Regions from separate parts of the Ruegeria sp. S84 genome, predicted to be linked through region 4. Evidence: riboswitches for the same ligand, from Rfam matches in the RefSeq annotation. Region 4 holds a riboswitch; each other region holds the start of a gene.
The links. A riboswitch is a leader RNA that binds a small molecule or an ion and turns the genes downstream of it on or off. The one in region 4 is predicted to bind cobalamin.
Positions count from the first base shown of each region.

Region 1: another riboswitch for cobalamin. It lies ahead of AC1DFB_RS03785 (DUF1636 family protein); the one in region 4 lies ahead of AC1DFB_RS18670 (energy-coupling factor ABC transporter permease).
Region 2: another riboswitch for cobalamin. It lies ahead of AC1DFB_RS19340 (DUF1636 family protein); the one in region 4 lies ahead of AC1DFB_RS18670 (energy-coupling factor ABC transporter permease).
Region 3: another riboswitch for cobalamin. It lies ahead of AC1DFB_RS17640 (hypothetical protein); the one in region 4 lies ahead of AC1DFB_RS18670 (energy-coupling factor ABC transporter permease).

Region 1 covers NZ_CM152618.1:744,435-748,627, reverse strand. The annotation lists gene AC1DFB_RS03795 (glycosyltransferase family 2 protein) at 1-993, opposite strand, end outside; gene AC1DFB_RS03790 (NAD(P)-dependent oxidoreductase) at 1,108-2,055, opposite strand; cobalamin riboswitch at 2,200-2,406, shown strand; gene AC1DFB_RS03785 (DUF1636 family protein) at 2,492-2,872, shown strand; gene cobW (cobalamin biosynthesis protein CobW) at 2,869-3,924, shown strand; gene cobN (cobaltochelatase subunit CobN) at 3,930-4,193, shown strand, end outside.
Region 2 covers NZ_JBWPVF010000001.1:128,588-132,780, forward strand. The annotation lists gene AC1DFB_RS19330 (peroxidase family protein) at 1-583, opposite strand, end outside; gene AC1DFB_RS19335 (catalase family protein) at 602-1,669, opposite strand; cobalamin riboswitch at 1,928-2,135, shown strand; gene AC1DFB_RS19340 (DUF1636 family protein) at 2,238-2,594, shown strand; gene AC1DFB_RS19345 (ABC transporter ATP-binding protein) at 2,591-3,376, shown strand; gene AC1DFB_RS19350 (ABC transporter substrate-binding protein) at 3,395-4,193, shown strand, end outside.
Region 3 covers NZ_CM152618.1:3,521,778-3,525,970, forward strand. The annotation lists gene AC1DFB_RS17630 (DNA polymerase III subunit gamma/tau) at 1-538, opposite strand, end outside; gene AC1DFB_RS17635 (phosphatase domain-containing protein) at 711-1,211, shown strand; gene AC1DFB_RS17640 (hypothetical protein) at 1,216-1,623, opposite strand; cobalamin riboswitch at 1,715-1,935, opposite strand; gene AC1DFB_RS17645 (alpha/beta hydrolase family protein) at 2,057-2,914, shown strand; gene rsgA (ribosome small subunit-dependent GTPase A) at 2,951-3,979, opposite strand; RNA gene ffs (signal recognition particle sRNA small type) at 4,139-4,193, opposite strand, start outside.
Region 4 covers NZ_CM152618.1:3,709,507-3,713,699, forward strand. The annotation lists gene AC1DFB_RS18655 (heavy metal translocating P-type ATPase) at 1-866, opposite strand, end outside; gene AC1DFB_RS18660 (hypothetical protein) at 1,053-1,325, shown strand; gene AC1DFB_RS18665 (L,D-transpeptidase) at 1,367-2,029, opposite strand; cobalamin riboswitch at 2,245-2,457, shown strand; gene AC1DFB_RS18670 (energy-coupling factor ABC transporter permease) at 2,534-3,217, shown strand; gene AC1DFB_RS18675 (transglutaminase-like cysteine peptidase) at 3,323-3,946, opposite strand.

The DNA of each region.
Region 1 (4,193 bases), 780 kb from region 4:
TTCTCCGGTAGAGGAATTTTGCAACGCTTCAACCAGATCAACCCAGTCCGGTCTGGCTCTCAATTCTTCGGCTTTCGATCTGTGCCACTCACATGCTTGGTGATGGAGGTCTGCCAATTGCGGATCTGCCATCATCTCAGCTTTGATGTCGTGCATAGCCGGCATGTGTTCCAGAATTGAGCGATCCTCAACATCATTGTGGTTCATCATGAGCCAGTATTTGAGCCCTTGATCCTGCCCCACATGATTGGTGCGCCCACGGTCGCGCTTGACCAAAAAGCTATCAGTGCTGCGCACAGCATAATGATGAATGCGCGCGAATTCATGGCTGAAACCACGCCATGCTTTCCATTTCACTTGGTCTGCTGGGTAGAGGTTCCCGCCCGAATCCCGCCACAACACGCCTTCGTATGGCGCGTCAGGGTTCGGTGCATCTTCTGGATTGATCCTGGGACGATGGGCGCGAAAACGGCTGAATTTTCCGTTGTTGCGGAACAGCGTTTTGAACCCTTTGGTCCGGTGATGCGGATAGCCGTCTTCGTTGGCGGCCAGAAAGAAAGTCTCAGGTACAGGTCGATCAACGAAATCGTTCTGACCCGCGTTTCCGAACATGCGCCAGCAGATCGAGATCGCGTCCGCCACGCCGCTGGCCTCAACGAGGCTTCTTATATCACTATTGGGTAAACGGATATTGATATACTCGTCCACATCCAAACTGAGAATCCAATCCGATGACAGATAGCTTGGGTGATTCCGCGCAAGCGAAAATGCACGAACCTGCGGCGCGGCGCGCGGACCCAGCCTGTTTCGTTCGTGGTGAGCCCAGCCAAGCGCTTGCAACCGTTTGCCCATGGCATCGGTACCATCAGCGCAATCATTGGTATAAATCAGAATGTCATCAAAACCGATTGCGTGGTTGTAGGCCACCCAATCGATCATGAAAGGCCCTTCGTTTTTCATCGTTGTTACGATGAGAAAGGTCTCATTCGTCATAAGTTGTTCTCTTGCCTGTGCCGGTGTCGGACTCCTGTCGACCTGTTTAGAATAGCCCCAGAATTTTGTCCAACCAGGTCGCCAGACAGCCGCAACGCTTGCCGATTATTTGATCTACCGATTCTGCGGGATCACCTCGTAACCCGGTTCTTCTGGCTCGTCGTCCAGCATCTCGGTTGGGAACCCTGGCGCCTGGATCTCCAGTCCGGTCGCGTCCTCTAGCCGCCTGATGATGTTCGGGGACAGTTCACGCTCACCATATCGCGCGATGCCATCTTCGAAAATCTTAATCATCAATGGGTTTATCTCAAGGGGAACTCCGGCACGGTCGGCGACCTCCTGAAACAGACCGATATCTTTTTTCACCAGGTCCATGGTGAAGGAAATATCGCGCGAGCCGTTCAGGATGACCTGACTTTCGGTCTCGTGCACGAAGGATGTGCCTGACGATATCTTGATCGCCTCATAGGTGGTTCCAAGGTCCATGCCGGCGGCCTTGGCTGTCACCAATGCCTCGGCACAGGTGATCAGGTTGGCGGTCGCCAGATAATTGGTCAACACCTTCAGAACAGAGGCCGAGCCCAGATCGCCCGTGTGCAAAATGCGCCGCCCCATGGTGGTCAGGAATGGCAGGATACGTTCAAAAGTCTCACGATCACAGCCTGCGAAGATCGAGATATTACCCGTCGCTGCCCGGTGACATCCGCCCGAAACCGGGCAATCCACCGCTGCGCCGCCTCGTTCGATGACCATTGCGCCAAGGCGTTTGACTTCGGCTTCGTCGGTGGTCGACATTTCCATCCAGATTTTGCCAGGGCCGACCTCTGGCAACATTTCCTGCATCACCGCATCCGAGGCCGCAGGAGAAGGCAAACAGGTTATAACAGCATCGCAATCGCGCATCAGTTGCGCCGGGCTTTTGGCGGCTTTGGCACCCTTGGCGACGAATTCGGTCACCAGATCCGGGTTCAGGTCATGAACCGTCAGATCGATACCGTTTCGTAGCAGCGATCCAGATAGCTTGCCCCCTACATTCCCCAGCCCGATAAACCCTACTTTCATGCGCGGTATCCTCCTGTTCGCATCTTGCTGCCATGCCAGCACGTCGTTGCAGAAGTATCATGCCGCCCAGCGACCCCGACAGGTCGCTTTTTATCCGCTTTTTCACGGATCGGCGCGACTCGCTTGACAAGCAACCCTGCCCTGCCGCATGTCCCTTTCGTTGGTGTCTGCGAGAGCAGATGAAAAGGGAATGCGTCAGCGGTTTTTGCCGTCAAACGCAGCCGCCCCCGCGACCGTGACCGGAGAGGGTGCCCAAAGCCACTGGCAGTATGGCCGGGAAGGCGGGACATCCGACAGAGGCCTCCTCTGACATCCGCAAGCCGGGAGACCTGCCAACGCCCGAAGATGAAACCGGACGGGGTGTTCCGGTGTGGGGCTGTGATCGGCCCGCATGAAACCCCGTCCCCCACGAAGAGGATTTGGGGGGATGAGAGACATGACCGAGACCGCACCGGTCGAACTGTTGGTTTGCACTACCTGCCGTCGCGGGCTGCCTGTCGAGGATGACGCCCAGCGCCCCGGCACGTTGCTGCACAAGGCGCTTGAACAGGCGGGCCTGCCCGAAGGCATTACATTGAAAGCTGTGGAATGCCTGTCGAATTGCGATGAAGGCTGCTCGATCGTGCTACGCGGAGGACCGGATCGCTGGACTTTCGTGTATGAGCATTTGAACGAGATCGACCATGTCGAAACCATCGTCGAAGGCGCAGCCAAATACCTCGCCACCGAGGACGGTTTGGTCAAATGGCGCGAACGTCCCGAACATTTCCGCAAAAACTGTGCGGCCCGCATTCCCCCGATTGGAGCCCTGAAATGAGCAATCTTGAGAAACTCCCCGTCACTGTGATCACCGGCTTTTTGGGCTCGGGCAAAACCACTTTGGTGCGACACCTGATGCAGAACCCGCAGGGCAAGCGTCTGGCGGTGGTCGTCAACGAATTCGGCGATGTCGGCGTCGATGGCGATATCCTGAAATCCTGCGCCATTCCTGATTGCCCCGCGGAAAACATCATGGAACTGGCCAATGGTTGCATCTGCTGCACCGTGGCCGATGATTTCATCCCGACCATCGAAGCCCTGATGGCACTAGAGCCGCGCCCTGATCACATCCTGATCGAAACCTCCGGTCTTGCCCTGCCAAAACCGCTGCTGAAGGCGTTCGACTGGCCCGATATCCGCTCGAAAATCACCGTCGATGGCGTGATTGCTCTGGCCGATGCCGAGGCTGTGGCCGCTGGTCGGTTTGCTCCGAATGTCGAGGCGGTGGATGCGCAACGCATGGCAGATGACTCGATTGATCATGAAACTCCCTTGTCCGAGGTGTTCGAGGATCAGATTTCCTGCGCCGACATCATTCTGCTGACCAAGCCCGATCTGGCTGGCCCGGAAGGCGTTGCGAAAGCGAAAGAGATCATCGCCGCCGAAGCGCCCCGCCCCCTGCCCGTAGTCGAAGTGGCTGAGGGTGCCGTGGACGTCCGCGTCGTGCTGGGTCTAGAAGCCGCGGCCGAGGATGACATGGACGCGCGTCCCAGCCATCACGACGGCCATCACGATCACGAGCATGACGATTTCGAAAGCATCATCGTTGAACTGCCCGAGCAAACCGATCCGATTGATCTGGTCGCCAAGATTGAACGATTGGCCAACGAGTTGAATATCCTGCGCGTCAAAGGCTATGCCGCCGTTCAGGGCAAGCCCATGCGCCTACTGGTTCAGGCCGTCGGTGCGCGCGTGCGTCACCAATATGACCGCCCGTGGGAGCCCGGCGAAGACCGTCGCTCGCGCCTTGTGGTCATTGCCGAGCATGACGATATCAAAGAGGCCGAGATCCGCGATATCCTCGTGGGTGTAACCGAGGCTGCCGAGTAAGACCTATGCACGTCGTCTTCCGCGAAAGCCATGGGCTCGAAGAAACCGAGACCCCGACCGATCTGGGCCAGAGCCCGGCGGACCTGGTGGTGCTGTCCTTTTCCGACAGTGACCTTGGCGCTTTCGCGGCGGGATGGCATCGTGGAGGTGGGCCTGAAGGACGCATGCCAACGATGCGGCTGGCCAATCTGACGGCGTTGAAGCATCCCCTCTCAGTCGACACATATGTCGAGCAGACACTGGAGGGCGCAAAGGGCATCCTGATCCGT
Region 2 (4,193 bases), on a different replicon from region 4:
CATCAAAGGGGGGCGCAAGCTTAACACCACCGGATTGGTTCTTTTGAAACAGCTTCGGGGCCCACATCTCGCCTTGTGTATCCAGACGAAAGGCCAACCGGTGGGTTAATTCATTGGTATCGGGATCGCGTTCGCGCAGCATGTCGGTCTGAAAATCGTTCAGCCCGTAGATTTGGCACAGATCGACCTCGTGGTTCGAATCCGTCTGATCAACCGGTCCTTTCGCCCCAAAGGTGCGCAGGAAACTGTCGGTAAACCATTGTGCGGCCGAGATAAACAAAAGTGTCGATCCTTGCGGGCACATCAAGGTAAGCGGGCTGCCATCCATTTGTGTCCGTCGGCGAAAGAGATCAGCAACTTCGCTTTCCGACGGCAGGACGGGTGAGAGGTCTTCTGGCGTTGTATGCCGACCGATCCAGCGATGGGAAAACACGCCGGGCCATGTCGTGTAGTCTGCGCCCATCGTATAGGGCCGCGGTCGGTGGATCTTCGCGGCGTTTGCAAGCCTGATCGCGGCTAAATAGCTCGTAACGGGTGGGGAGATCTTGAATCCGAGTTTGATCAGATCATCAACGTCCAGCATCAATACATCTCCGTTTGGTCATCGATTCGGGAACCGGGCGCGGGCCAAGCTCAGATAGGTTCTGAGCCGGATCGCATTAATCGGTCCTAAAGGTTCGTGATCTGCCGTGACACGCCAGGGCGAGAAGCTCATCGCGTCTCCATTCTGCGGATCAAATTCTGCACCTTTGGGAATCGTGATATCCGCCACGGGCGTGACGGTATGATGGTACGGATCAAGAGGTGCATCTGGTTGCGGGTCGCATGCCCACCGGATGCGATTGTCGAGCACATCGAATTCGTCGGCCGGGCGCGGGGGCTCAATCACACACAGCTCGAAGTGATTATCTCCATCGGCCACGTCTTGCCGCAAACACTGCCCGATCCCATCTGGGTCGTCTACCGGATGTGCCGGAATTTTTGGTTTCGCGCTGCGGGCCAAGTATCTGACCGTTAGATCGGGGCCCAGCCGATACGGTGTTGTCGACCAGAAATGGACCTCAAAAGGCGAGTGCATATAGTTCGAGGCAAAATCACTCGCGACGCGAAACTGACGCTTGCCTTCACGAGTGAGGAAGGCGCGAAATCCTGCGCGCAGCCCTTTGGTGATCAACCTAAGGCTCCATTTTCGTCGCCCTTTGATCGCGTGCTGGACCGCTTGTAATGTGGCGACAAGCCTGCCCAATCGCTCATATTCATCGGGGACGTAGCTGGGAAACACATCCTGATCGACCAATACGAAATCGAACTCGTCGCTGAGTTGTGTGGTCCCCAGATGCGCAAGTGCCTCGGCGTCGATCAGCTTGGGGCCTGGCACGTCAAAAAGCTTGATCGCCATCCCGTGGGCATCCGATTTCCGGTCATCCAGATGCGCGCCGTTGGAAAAGCGAAGTGCGGCTGAATAGGCAGCGGGCTGTTCAAACAGGCCGTGACGGAACTGTTCTGGTAGATCGTTTCTGACAGTGAATGTTGCAGCCACGCACCCGTGACTGCGCCCATGCTGAGCCCTTAAGCGATGGCCTTTCCACCGTGCAACGGCCTCGAGATTGTGGTCAATGACATCATCAACAATATCCGGCGGCAATGCGTTTTGCGAAACATGTGTCAAAGAACCGTCTCCTTGGATAAACCCAGGCAATGATCAAACAGGGGTAAGGTGCTGACAAAGCTAAACCTCTAAATTTGTTCAGCTTACCTCAGATTGTCTAATTTCCAAACACACCAACTATGGACGGCCGCAGCCAGACAAATTCGGCGCGCAGCCCAAGCTATTCGGTTGGTGCTTCGGACACGTAGTTGCCGGCGCTCGATCCTCGACCAGAGTTGGGTGCCTTCGACTTTATCATTGACGTGTCCGGTGTTCTCGGGCACTCAGTCGATTGATGGTTCCCGGTGGTGTTGCCGCGGGATGAAAAGGGAATACGGTGAGGTTTGCCAAAAGGTGCCAATTCCGTAACTGCCCCCGCAACTGTAAGCGGTGAGCAAGGCCAAACAGCCACTGGTCCACAGGGTCGGGAAGGTTGGCCGAGCGCGGACCCGCAAGTCAGGAGACCTGCCATCAGATGTTCAACCAACCCGGGGCGGGGCGTCCTGGAAGGAGGCTTTGATGGCGCGTCAATCGCGTGTTTACATTGTCGGCAGCTTCCGCATGCGCTTGGAAACAAGTGGAGTGGACCATGCCAGATACGCCTGATCATTTCATTCTAGTCTGCGAAAGCTGCACTGAAGGGCTGCCCCTTGATGAAATTTGCGATGCGTTGACTGGGAAATTACCTCGCAGTTTTGCGATCCGCGCGTCGTCTTGCATGGCAGGCTGCGATAGTCCCAGAACGGTTGGGTTCCAGGCCGTAGGAAAGGCGCAATACCTTTTTGGTGGCATTCAGACCGCGGATGAGGTGCAGGCGCTGGCTGAGTTTGCAGCGCAGTATCGTGAAAGCCCGAATGGCTGGACAAATGCCACTGATCGCCCGCAGGCGTTGTTCAATAAAACCCTCTCGCGCATGCCGCAGATCGAACAGGGGGCATCGCAATGACGTTGCCACCCTTTCTGATTGCCGAAAACCTTGAGTATTATGCCCTTAACGGAGATGTCCTGTTGCAGGGCGTCTCGTTCGAGTTGGACGAGGGTTCCATTCTAGCTATCGCCGGCCCGAACGGGGCGGGGAAAACGACGCTTCTCAATCTGTTGTGCGGCGCTGAGCCGCTGGCACTTGGCGATGTTCGGATCAAAGGACGCAGTCTGAAACAGCTCTCCGCCAAAGAGCGTGCGCGCATGATTGCAGTGGTAGGTCAGCAGGAACTGCCCGATGGACGCTTGGCGTTGCGCGATTATGTTGCGCTGGGGCAAATACCCATCCGTGCGGACCGCTCTGCCGAAGGCCACGCGCAAGAGCTGGACCGGATTTTAGACCTGACCGGTCTCGCCAATCTCGCGGACAAGCGCATGGCCCAACTGTCCGGAGGCGAACGTCAGCGTGCCCATATCGCACGTGCTTTGGCGCAGAACCCTTCGTTGCTGTTTCTGGACGAACCGACCAACCATCTGGATCCTGATGCAAAAGGGCGGATGCTGTCTTTGGTCGCCGAGCTTGGGATCACCGTGGTCATGATCGTACACGATCTGGTCATGATCCCCGAATTCGCCACACACGTGGCGCTGATGAAATCGACCCGCATGATCGAGTTTGGATCGGTGGACAAGGTGCTGACACCCGAAAGAGTCCGCGAAACTTTTGGCGTTGATTTCCTCTGCTTTCTCCACGAAGGCCGCGTGATCCCGGCGCTTGATATTCGAAGAACCACAATCTCAACTTAGTCGAAGGAACACACTGAGATGAAATACATCTGGCCCGTGGCGTTGGCCACCGCCATGGCAAGCGGTGCTGCTGCGCAAGAAGTCACCGTAGACAACTGCGGCGAACCGCTGGTTTTTGATACCGCGCCCGAGCGCCTGGTTGTGCATGACATGAACATGACCGATATGGCCTTTGCATTGGGTCTGCAGGACAAGATCGTCGGCCTGACCGGCATCACCGGCTGGTACAAGACCAGCCCTGATTTTGATGCTCTGCGCGGCGACATCCCCGAGCTTGCGCCGAAATATCCGATCGTCGAAAACCTGGTGGCGGTTGAACCCGACCTGTTCTTTGCAGGTTGGTACTATGGCATGAAGCCGGGTGGTGATGTGACCCCAGATACATTGGAACCGTTCGGAATCAAGACCTTGGTTCTAACGGAAAGCTGTGTCCATCTGGACAAGGATCGCCCCGAAGCCAGCATGGATCTTCTGTTTGGCGATGTGTTGCGCTTGGGCAAGGTGATGCAAGTCGAAGACAAGGCCGAGGCTCTGGTCTCGGGCTGGAAAGAGCAGCTGGCAGCGATCGATGCCAAGACTGCTGAACTGCCCAAGCCCCGCGTCTTTCTTCTGGATGGTCCTGCAGATGCTCCGTTTACCGCCGGTAAATTCGCGATTCCCGATGCGATGATCACAGCCGCTGGTGGTGAAAACGTCACTCATGACATGGACACGAGCTGGGGCCGCACTTCGTGGGAGGCCGTTGCCGCATCGAACCCGGAATTCCTGGTTTTGTTGGATTATCAGACCGGCAATGGCGCCGAGGACACCTTCAAGT
Region 3 (4,193 bases), 190 kb from region 4:
GGGACAGGACGGTCACCGGGACCTTGCGAATCTCGGTGGTGGCAAAGATGAACTTCACGTGTTCGGGGGGTTCTTCCAGCGTCTTGAGCAGCGCGTTGAAAGCGCTGGTCGATAGCATGTGAACCTCGTCGATGATATAGATCTTGTAGCGCGCGGATGCAGCGCGATAGCGTACGCTGTCGATGATCTCGCGGATGTCATTGACACCGGTGCGGCTGGCGGCGTCCATCTCCATCACATCGACATGGCGGCCCTCCATGATGGCTACGCAGTGTTCACATTGACCGCAGGGTTCGGTGGTAGGGCCGCCGCTGCCATCGGGACCGATGCAGTTCATACCCTTGGCTATGATCCGAGCGGTCGTCGTCTTGCCGGTACCGCGGATGCCGGTCATGATGAAGGCCTGCGCGATCCGGTCCGCCTCGAAGGCGTTTTTTAGAGTGCGCACCATGGCGTCCTGACCGACCAGATCGGCAAAGGTTTCGGGGCGGTATTTGCGGGCAAGAACCTGGTAGGCGGGGCTGGGCGTCTCGGTCATGTCTGCTCTGTCGGATTCGCGTTACGCCGCAGCGTAGAGGCCCCCGCCGCCCGCGTCCACAGCCAGCCGGGACGATTTTCATTTTGGAATGCGTGGGTATGCGGCTAAAATCCACTCTATTCTATTTACTGGACCAGTATGTTGTTGGGTGAAGTTTGTTTGGGGGGAGATTATGTCGCAACTGGTGGTTTATGCGTTGCAGGTCGGCGGAGGCACCTTGGCCTTGTCCTCGATGCCTGGGCGTGGAGGAACGTATGCAGAAGACCTTGATCTTATCGCAGACTGGAAGCCCGGGCTTGTGATCTCGATGACGACTGAGGTTGAGATGATTCAGGATGGTGCGCGGAATTTTGGCGCTGATATTCAGGGGCGTGCCAGCAGATGGGTGCATTTGCCGATCGAAGATTTTGGCACGCCACCCAAGGAGATTGTGGAGCGCTGGCCCCGCGTTGGCGCGACTGCCCGTCAGGCGTTGTCAGGTGGTGGCCGTGTGCTAGTGCATTGCCGTGGTGGCTGTGGCCGATCCGGGATGGTGGTTCTGCGTCTGATGGTTGAATGCGGTGAACGGCCTGAGGCGGCATTGAAGCGATTGCGTACGGTGCGTCCTTGCGCAGTCGAGACAAATGCCCAGATGCTTTGGGCCGTTGAACCGGCCCGTGTTCAAGCCGTTTGACGGCCTAGACACCAACATGTGGCGAGATTTCGCCACCGGTATGTGGTACCAGAAGCGAAGCCTCAAGCATGGCGCACGGATGGTTCCTCAGCAGGTCAGAGGGCAGGCTGCTGAACTCGGTCCCGAACATCATGTCAGCGTAGTCATCAAGCCGGTCGATCGCAGTTTCAGGATCGGCGCCGCAGAATACGCGGATCTGATCACATTGGGCGCGAAAGCGGGCGGTACACCCCTCTGGGCAGTGCGACAGGTCTATGCTGCCTTCAATTTCGAACTCAGGTTTTGTGATCGGCTGTGCAGACGACATGGCCTGCGTCAGAGCCCGCGCCATCTGCGCCAATGCGGGGCAGGGTGCGCCAGTACGTTGGCACACGGTCGCCGTGAATTCGTGTGTTTTGGTCTTCCAGATCATCAATGCGCCCTCCGCGCGCAAGGCTAGGGCGTGGCACAGGTTGGTCGTTGCGGAGCACGATCAAACCCGTCCCGGACACCCCGCCCGAGTTTCGGTTCTACATCCGATGGCAGGTCTCCTGACTTGCGGGTCATCGCTTTGCCGACCTTCCCAGCTTTCAAGGCCAGTGGTATCTCGGCATTGCTCTCCGCTTACAGTTGCGGGGGCAGTCTCGGACTAGGTTCTTTCCGGATTTATCCGGGCAGAACCGCACCGTGTTCCCTTTTCATCCCGGCCCGATTGGGCGCGAGAACCATCGCGCCATGGCTAGCGGCTGCGCCGTGCCCGAGTCAAGAAGATTGCGTCAGGCAAGTGACGTACGGTCCAGCCACGTCAACCTTGACTTGAGGCGCTTCGGGTGAACTGATCAGTTCAGTCGGTATTGGAGGGCACCATGTTGGTCACGCAGCTGGCGGTTGTGACCGAGGATTTTCAGATCCCGTCCGACCCGGCAATGTTGTCGGCGCGGCTTTACCGTCCGGTTGCCGACCCCGAAAAGGTGGTCGTCATAAACGGTGCGACTGGGGTGCCGAGGGATTACTATCAGTACTTCGCCCGATGGCTTGCCGAAGAACAGGGCATGGCCTGCCTGACCTATGACTACCGGGATTTTGGTCACTCTTTGGTGGGTTCGCAAAAGCGGTCAAATGTCACCATGGCCGATTGGGCGTTGATCGACATTCCAGCCGCCCGGGCCGAGATGCGCCGACGGTTTCCGCAGGCCAAGCTATGGAGCATCGGTCATTCCTTGGGCGGAATGTTTGGCCCGATCCAACCCGATATCGATCAGATTGACAGGATGATCTGTGTCTGTTCGGGTCTGGTAACGCTGGCGGATCACCCTTGGCCTTATCGCGCTTTGGCGGCGTTGTTCTGGTATGGTCACGCGCCGCTGGTGGTCAAGGCGCTTGGCTACCTGCCCGGGCGGTTGGTCGGGTTTGGATCGGACCTGCCTGCCCAAGTCTATTGGCAATGGCGCAAATGGTGCACCGCCCCCAAAAGCTATGTGCCAGAGATCAGCACGACACTGCCCGCCGCCCGCTGGAAAGATTTGGGCAAACGTGTCGATCTGTTTACCTTCGCAGATGATGAAATGGTGCCGCCGGATGCTGTCTGGCGTCTTGCCGATCTCTATGGACCCAAAGCCGGGCGCCATCTGCTTGCACCAAGCGAATTCGGAGTGTCCAAGATCGGCCATATCGGTGCATTCGCAAGACGGAATGCGGCAGTCTGGCCTAGGCTGATCGCCTGATAGCGCTGGGCACCGGTAGGTCGGTGCCCAGCTTCGTTATAGCCCTTTACGGGATTTTTTCTCGTGCATCACGCTGCGCACCATCTTGCCGAAAGCCTTGTCACGGGCGCGGGCCTGCGCCACCGAAGCGGAATTGTGTTGGTCTTCGCGCCGCAGCTTGCGCCAGCGGTCCAGCCGCGCGGGATCAAGCGTACCAGCGTCGATTGCCGCCTGCACCGCACATCCGGGCTCAGACTCGTGCTGACAATCCGAGAAGCGGCAATCCAGGCTGAGGTCTGAGATGTCCGAGAACACCTCATCCAACCCCTCTTGCGCATCTAGCAGACGTAACGCGCGCATGCCGGGCGTATCGATCAGCCAACCGCCGTTGCGCATGCGATGCAAGGCGCGTGCCGTTGTCGTGTGCCTGCCGCGCGCATCGTCTTCACGGATACCTGCGGTGGCCTGATCCTGCCCCGTCATCCCGTTGGCGAGCGTCGTTTTCCCAACGCCGGATGATCCAAGCAAGGCGCTGGTTTGTCCTTTCGGACACCACGACAGAACTTGTTCGAGACCGCCGTGATCCAGCGCGTTGACCGCAAGTACCGTCAGAAACGGGGCGAGCGATTGGGCCTGATCTACATAAAGGCTCGGATCATCGCACATGTCCGACTTGGTCAGAACGACCACCGGATAGCAGCCTGCCTGATGCGCCAGCGCAAGATACCGCTCCAAACGTGGCAGATTGAAATCGGCGTTGCAGGAACTGACGATGAACAGCACATCAACATTTGCAGCGATCAGCTGCGCCGCTGCCCCTGTACCTGCGGCCCGGCGCTGCAGCAGGCTGCGCCGGTCCAGCACGCGGCGTATGCGTTTGTTTTCATCCGCCAGAACCCAATCCCCAACGGCATATGCGCCGGTTGATTGATCCAGAGATAACAAAGGCGATTCACCTTCAGGGCTCAGCCCGATCAGTCGATCCCGGTGTACGGCCGAGATGCGATACGGTAGAAGTGACGGATCAGCCGTATGCTGAGCCGCGAAATGAGAGGACCATCCGAGGTCCGATAAGGAAAGTAACATTGGTCTGCCTGTGATCAGAAACAGCAATCCCGCCGGATGGCAATCGCGCATCCGCTGGTGATGTGTTCAGGCAGTCAGTTGATCGGAAAGGATCAGAACCGGTCTGCCCGAAGGGAATTTGCTACAATCATAAACGCCCTCCTGCGGCTGATGGGTTCTAAGTGAGAGGTTGGACATCGACCCAAGCGGGGCTCGTTGTGGCTGCTTCCTTCCG
Region 4 (4,193 bases):
ACTTCCCCGTCAAGTGGAATGCGATCCCCGCCTCGAACGATGAAGCTGTCACCGACAAAGACATCCGCCGCCGGGACCGTTGCCTCAGAACCGTCAGCACGAACCAGCCGAACCGTCGGGGGGGCCAGATCAAGCAGCGCGGATACCGCGTTGCGAGCCCGTCCGACACTCCAGCTTTCCAGATAAAGAGAAAGCGAAAAGAAAAATGCTACAGTTGCCGCTTCAAAAAACTCACCCAGTCCGATGGCACCAGCGACGGCAACAACCATCAGAAGGTTCATATCCGGCGAAAGGCGACGCGCCGAAGACCAGGCCTTGGGGGCCACCAGCCAGACGCCAAACAGTATCGCAACCGCGAATAAAACTGCCTCGGGCAAAGGCATCGGAACCTCACCATGTCCCGAAAACAGCCCGAGCGCACCGCCCATGCCGGTTTCAAAAATGTGCCAGCCAAAACCCGCTGCCCAAAACCCTCCGCTTAGAGTGGTGAACCGCCGCTGACGTGCAATATGCGCCGCCTGGTCCTGGGCGGCATTTCCGTCATCCCATGGTTTGGCGGTCATACCAGTACTGGCAACCAGCAGCATGACATCTTCGTCAGATAACTTGGCAGCACTTTCAAGAAGTGTCATCCGACCGTTGATCACATCAAATGCAAGATGCTCTTCGCCACCTGCTTTCGGGCCGACGACACGGTTCAGGATCGCCACCTCTTCGGCGCAATCAAGGCCAGAGACCTGAAAGCTTCTACCACCTTCAGGAATTGGACCGGCGGGGGCGATGTCGCCACACCCGCCGCTACCGCATGCGTGGTGACCATGTTTGTTTTCGTGGCCATGGTCGTGGCTATGGGTATCGGATGACATGATTGGACCTCAAGAATCTCTATGGTCCTTTGTAAATAGTTCCTACAGTAACTAGAGCTTCAATACCTTTTGTATTTTTTTCATCCGGGTTCTTTGCCTGCGATATTGTTAGTTCATTTCGTCTTGCGGGCCGGCCGTGTGGATGCAATCTAATTGCAGATGACGCAAAAAATTTGGAACAGATCAATGCAGAAACGGATCGCAATTACCATCACGTTAGTCTCGATTACGGCTGGTTGCTCAGCCCAGTTCACCGGGGCCAAAAGCAAAGCACTTGAACCAGGCAACGTGCCAGATTCGGTCGTAGCGCTGGCAGGGCCGGCGCAGGATTTGACCACAGCGCGCCTCCTGCCCGAAGACAATTGCTTTTGGTATGAGCACAGCGGACCCGTCGAGACGACATTGGTACCATTGCGCGCGACGAATGGCGCTCCGATCTGCATTGCGCGCGACGCCTGATCGAAATGAGGGCAGCGACGTCCATGTACGCTGCCCAATATTCATGAGCGGGCTGTGACGCTATCTTCGGCAGAGTATAGGAAAGCGGTCGAGCCGGTTTTCACGTTTGGGTAGAGGTCATTGATATGAGCCATGATCATTCGCACACATCCAGAACTTGCGCGACCGCCGATGCTTCTTGGCTCAGGCGTGCCGTGAATTCTGAGATATGTGTCTCGGTCTCCAACGTATAGATAAAGGGCACGAGAGCCGAGAGCATTATTCGGCCCGGGCTCCATTCCATTCCGGAATTCCGCGTATTCGGGGTTGCGCTCGATCATTGAAGCGGTTGGTGTCCAGTGTGGCCATTCGACCTTTCGGCGGATAACATAGGTGCCGGGCTCGTAAAGGTTCCCGCGCGCGATCGCTACGCCATAGCGCATTGCGGTCCCGCCTTCTTCGATATGGTAGAGATAGCGCGCGACGGCATCCACATGGATGTCACCTGGAACCAAACCATCATTTGCCGCGACGCGTCTTGGTAAAAAACGGTCATGAACACCCCACGGATTTGAGGTCATTGGATCGTAACCAATTGGCGTGACCTGACTGTCCCAATAGGTCTTCTGCGATGCGGTTGGCCAGGTTTTGGCGATCAATGGACTGGCCGCAGACGCCGAGAACAGCGCTGTGGTGGATTGAATGAAATGGCGCCTTGTAAGCATAGGTCTCGTCCTGGTTCACAAGTTTAACGTATTTGGATCGCACTATCGCGAATTAATTCGAATCTTAAAGCCTCTAGCAGCTAGAGCTTCAAGAGGTTTCAGGTAACGCTTGGTTTACCCAGTTGATCACGTGACCGGTTGCGTGAATCCTGCTTCGGTCGAGTTTACATTGGAATAGGTCGCAAAGACAATTGACACAGGCGAAGCCGCCATTGTAGCGGTGAATTGTTTTCGGTTCCTGATGGCGGAAGCCAAAAGGATTAAAAGGGAATACGGTTCGGTGTTTTCAATGGCGCCAATTCCGTAACTGCCCCCGCAACTGTGAGCGGAGAGCGATGCCAAGACACCACTGGTTCGTAATGGAACCGGGAAGGTTGGCGGAGCGAGCACCCGCGAGTCAGGAGACCTGCCGTAAAGCGCCGGGCTATGCCCAGACTGAACCTGTCGGCCTTACGGTCGATTCAACCTGACAAGCCGCCGGGTGAGGCGGTAGGGAGAAAGAACATGCATATCGAACCGGGCATCGTGAATGGTGCCAAAATCGCGCTTTCCTATGTTACCGCCGCAGGTGCGGCTACTTACGCAGCGAAAGAAACGTTTTCCACATTGCGTGCGAATGGACCTGCATCTTTTGTTATGCGCTCGGTGCTCGCCACCGTTGGGGTTTTCCTTTTCTTCGAAGTCCTGCCGCATTTCCCGGTTGGTGTCTCTGAAGTCCACTTCATCCTGGGGTCGACGCTGTTTCTGCTTCTCGGTGCTGCACCCGCGGCTTTTGGATTGGCAGCTGGTCTCCTGATTCAGGGTGTGTTTTTTGCCCCGTTCGATCTTCCGCAGTACTTCATCAACCTGACCACTCTGCTGGTGCCGCTATTTGCGCTACAGGCACTGGCCAGCCGCATCATCGCACCCGGCACAGCATATGTTGACCTCAAATATGGCCAAGCTCTTGCCCTAAGTGCGACGTATCAGGGAGGAGTAGTCGCATGGGTTGGGTTCTGGGCCTTCTACGGCCAGGGTTTCGGCGCAGAAACCATGGCGTCGGTTCTGTCCTTTGGCGGCGCTTATATGCTGGTAATCGTCATTGAGCCGATTGCTGATCTGGCAGTGCTTGCGGCAGCCAAGGCAATGCGCGGTTTGAACAGTACAGGTCTGGTGACTCCGCGTTTGTACAACGCTGCGAAAGCTTGACCAAAGTTTGAAGCGGTGTCCTAAACTTGGGTTGCCGCGAAACAACCAGTAGTCGCAGGACCAAAATTTTATTGTGGCGCGTCTCTAGGGCGCGCCACATTGTTTTTAGCCGCTAGAAACCTGTACCCAACGATCAGGGTGATTTGGGTCCTGTATTCGTAGGAAAAGATACCTCGTTTCCTTCCAAGTTTTGATCCTGTTGGTGACATTGTCCAGAATCAAATCGCCTTCACTCGAGCGATAAACTAAAACTGCATGGCCACTGCGATTGGTGTCTAAGACAGTTGCAATAAGTAGCTTCGTAGGATCCAGGCCGTTCTGCATTAGTTCAAACTTCTTTTGCAAAGCGAAATCTTCGCAATCCCCTGACCCCTGCATTGGTAGTGTCCAGTATTCCTTTGTCCCGTATTGGTTTTGATCCGAAACGGCGCGGATCCTCCGATTGACGCGCAAGTTAATCGCTTTAACGATCTGTTTCTCCCGCGCTTCTGGCAGACCAGAAGTACGAGTATTCGCGCACGCCCACGAATAATCTTTGCAGAGTGATTTGGCACCCGATGGCGCCTGAACCTCTCTATCTAGTTTGATCCAGGGAAGCTCAGAAGCTTGCAATGGAGCGGCGGAGACAAGGTAGCTGCATATGATACAGGCCAACGATAGATAAACTGGTAACCGTTCCGAGAGTTTTTTCTGAGCGGAAGTAGGTTTTGTCATATCTGCTTTCCCCATGCTCGTTTCTCCTGGGTATCTGAAGCTACCGAGCCAAGAGAACTCTATTTCAATCTTTTATGTTCATCGACGCATTACAACAGCTTATTCAATTTAAAATGCAGAGCAGCAAAGTTCGCGAGCGCGCAGTTTTTAGTCGTGATTGTGTGGGTGAGCTTAATTGAGATTCTTGCAGCGGCATAGAAGAAAACCCGCTAGTAGATCTGGGTTATAAACGCTTGAGGTTTGGGACGGATTTGGATGACGC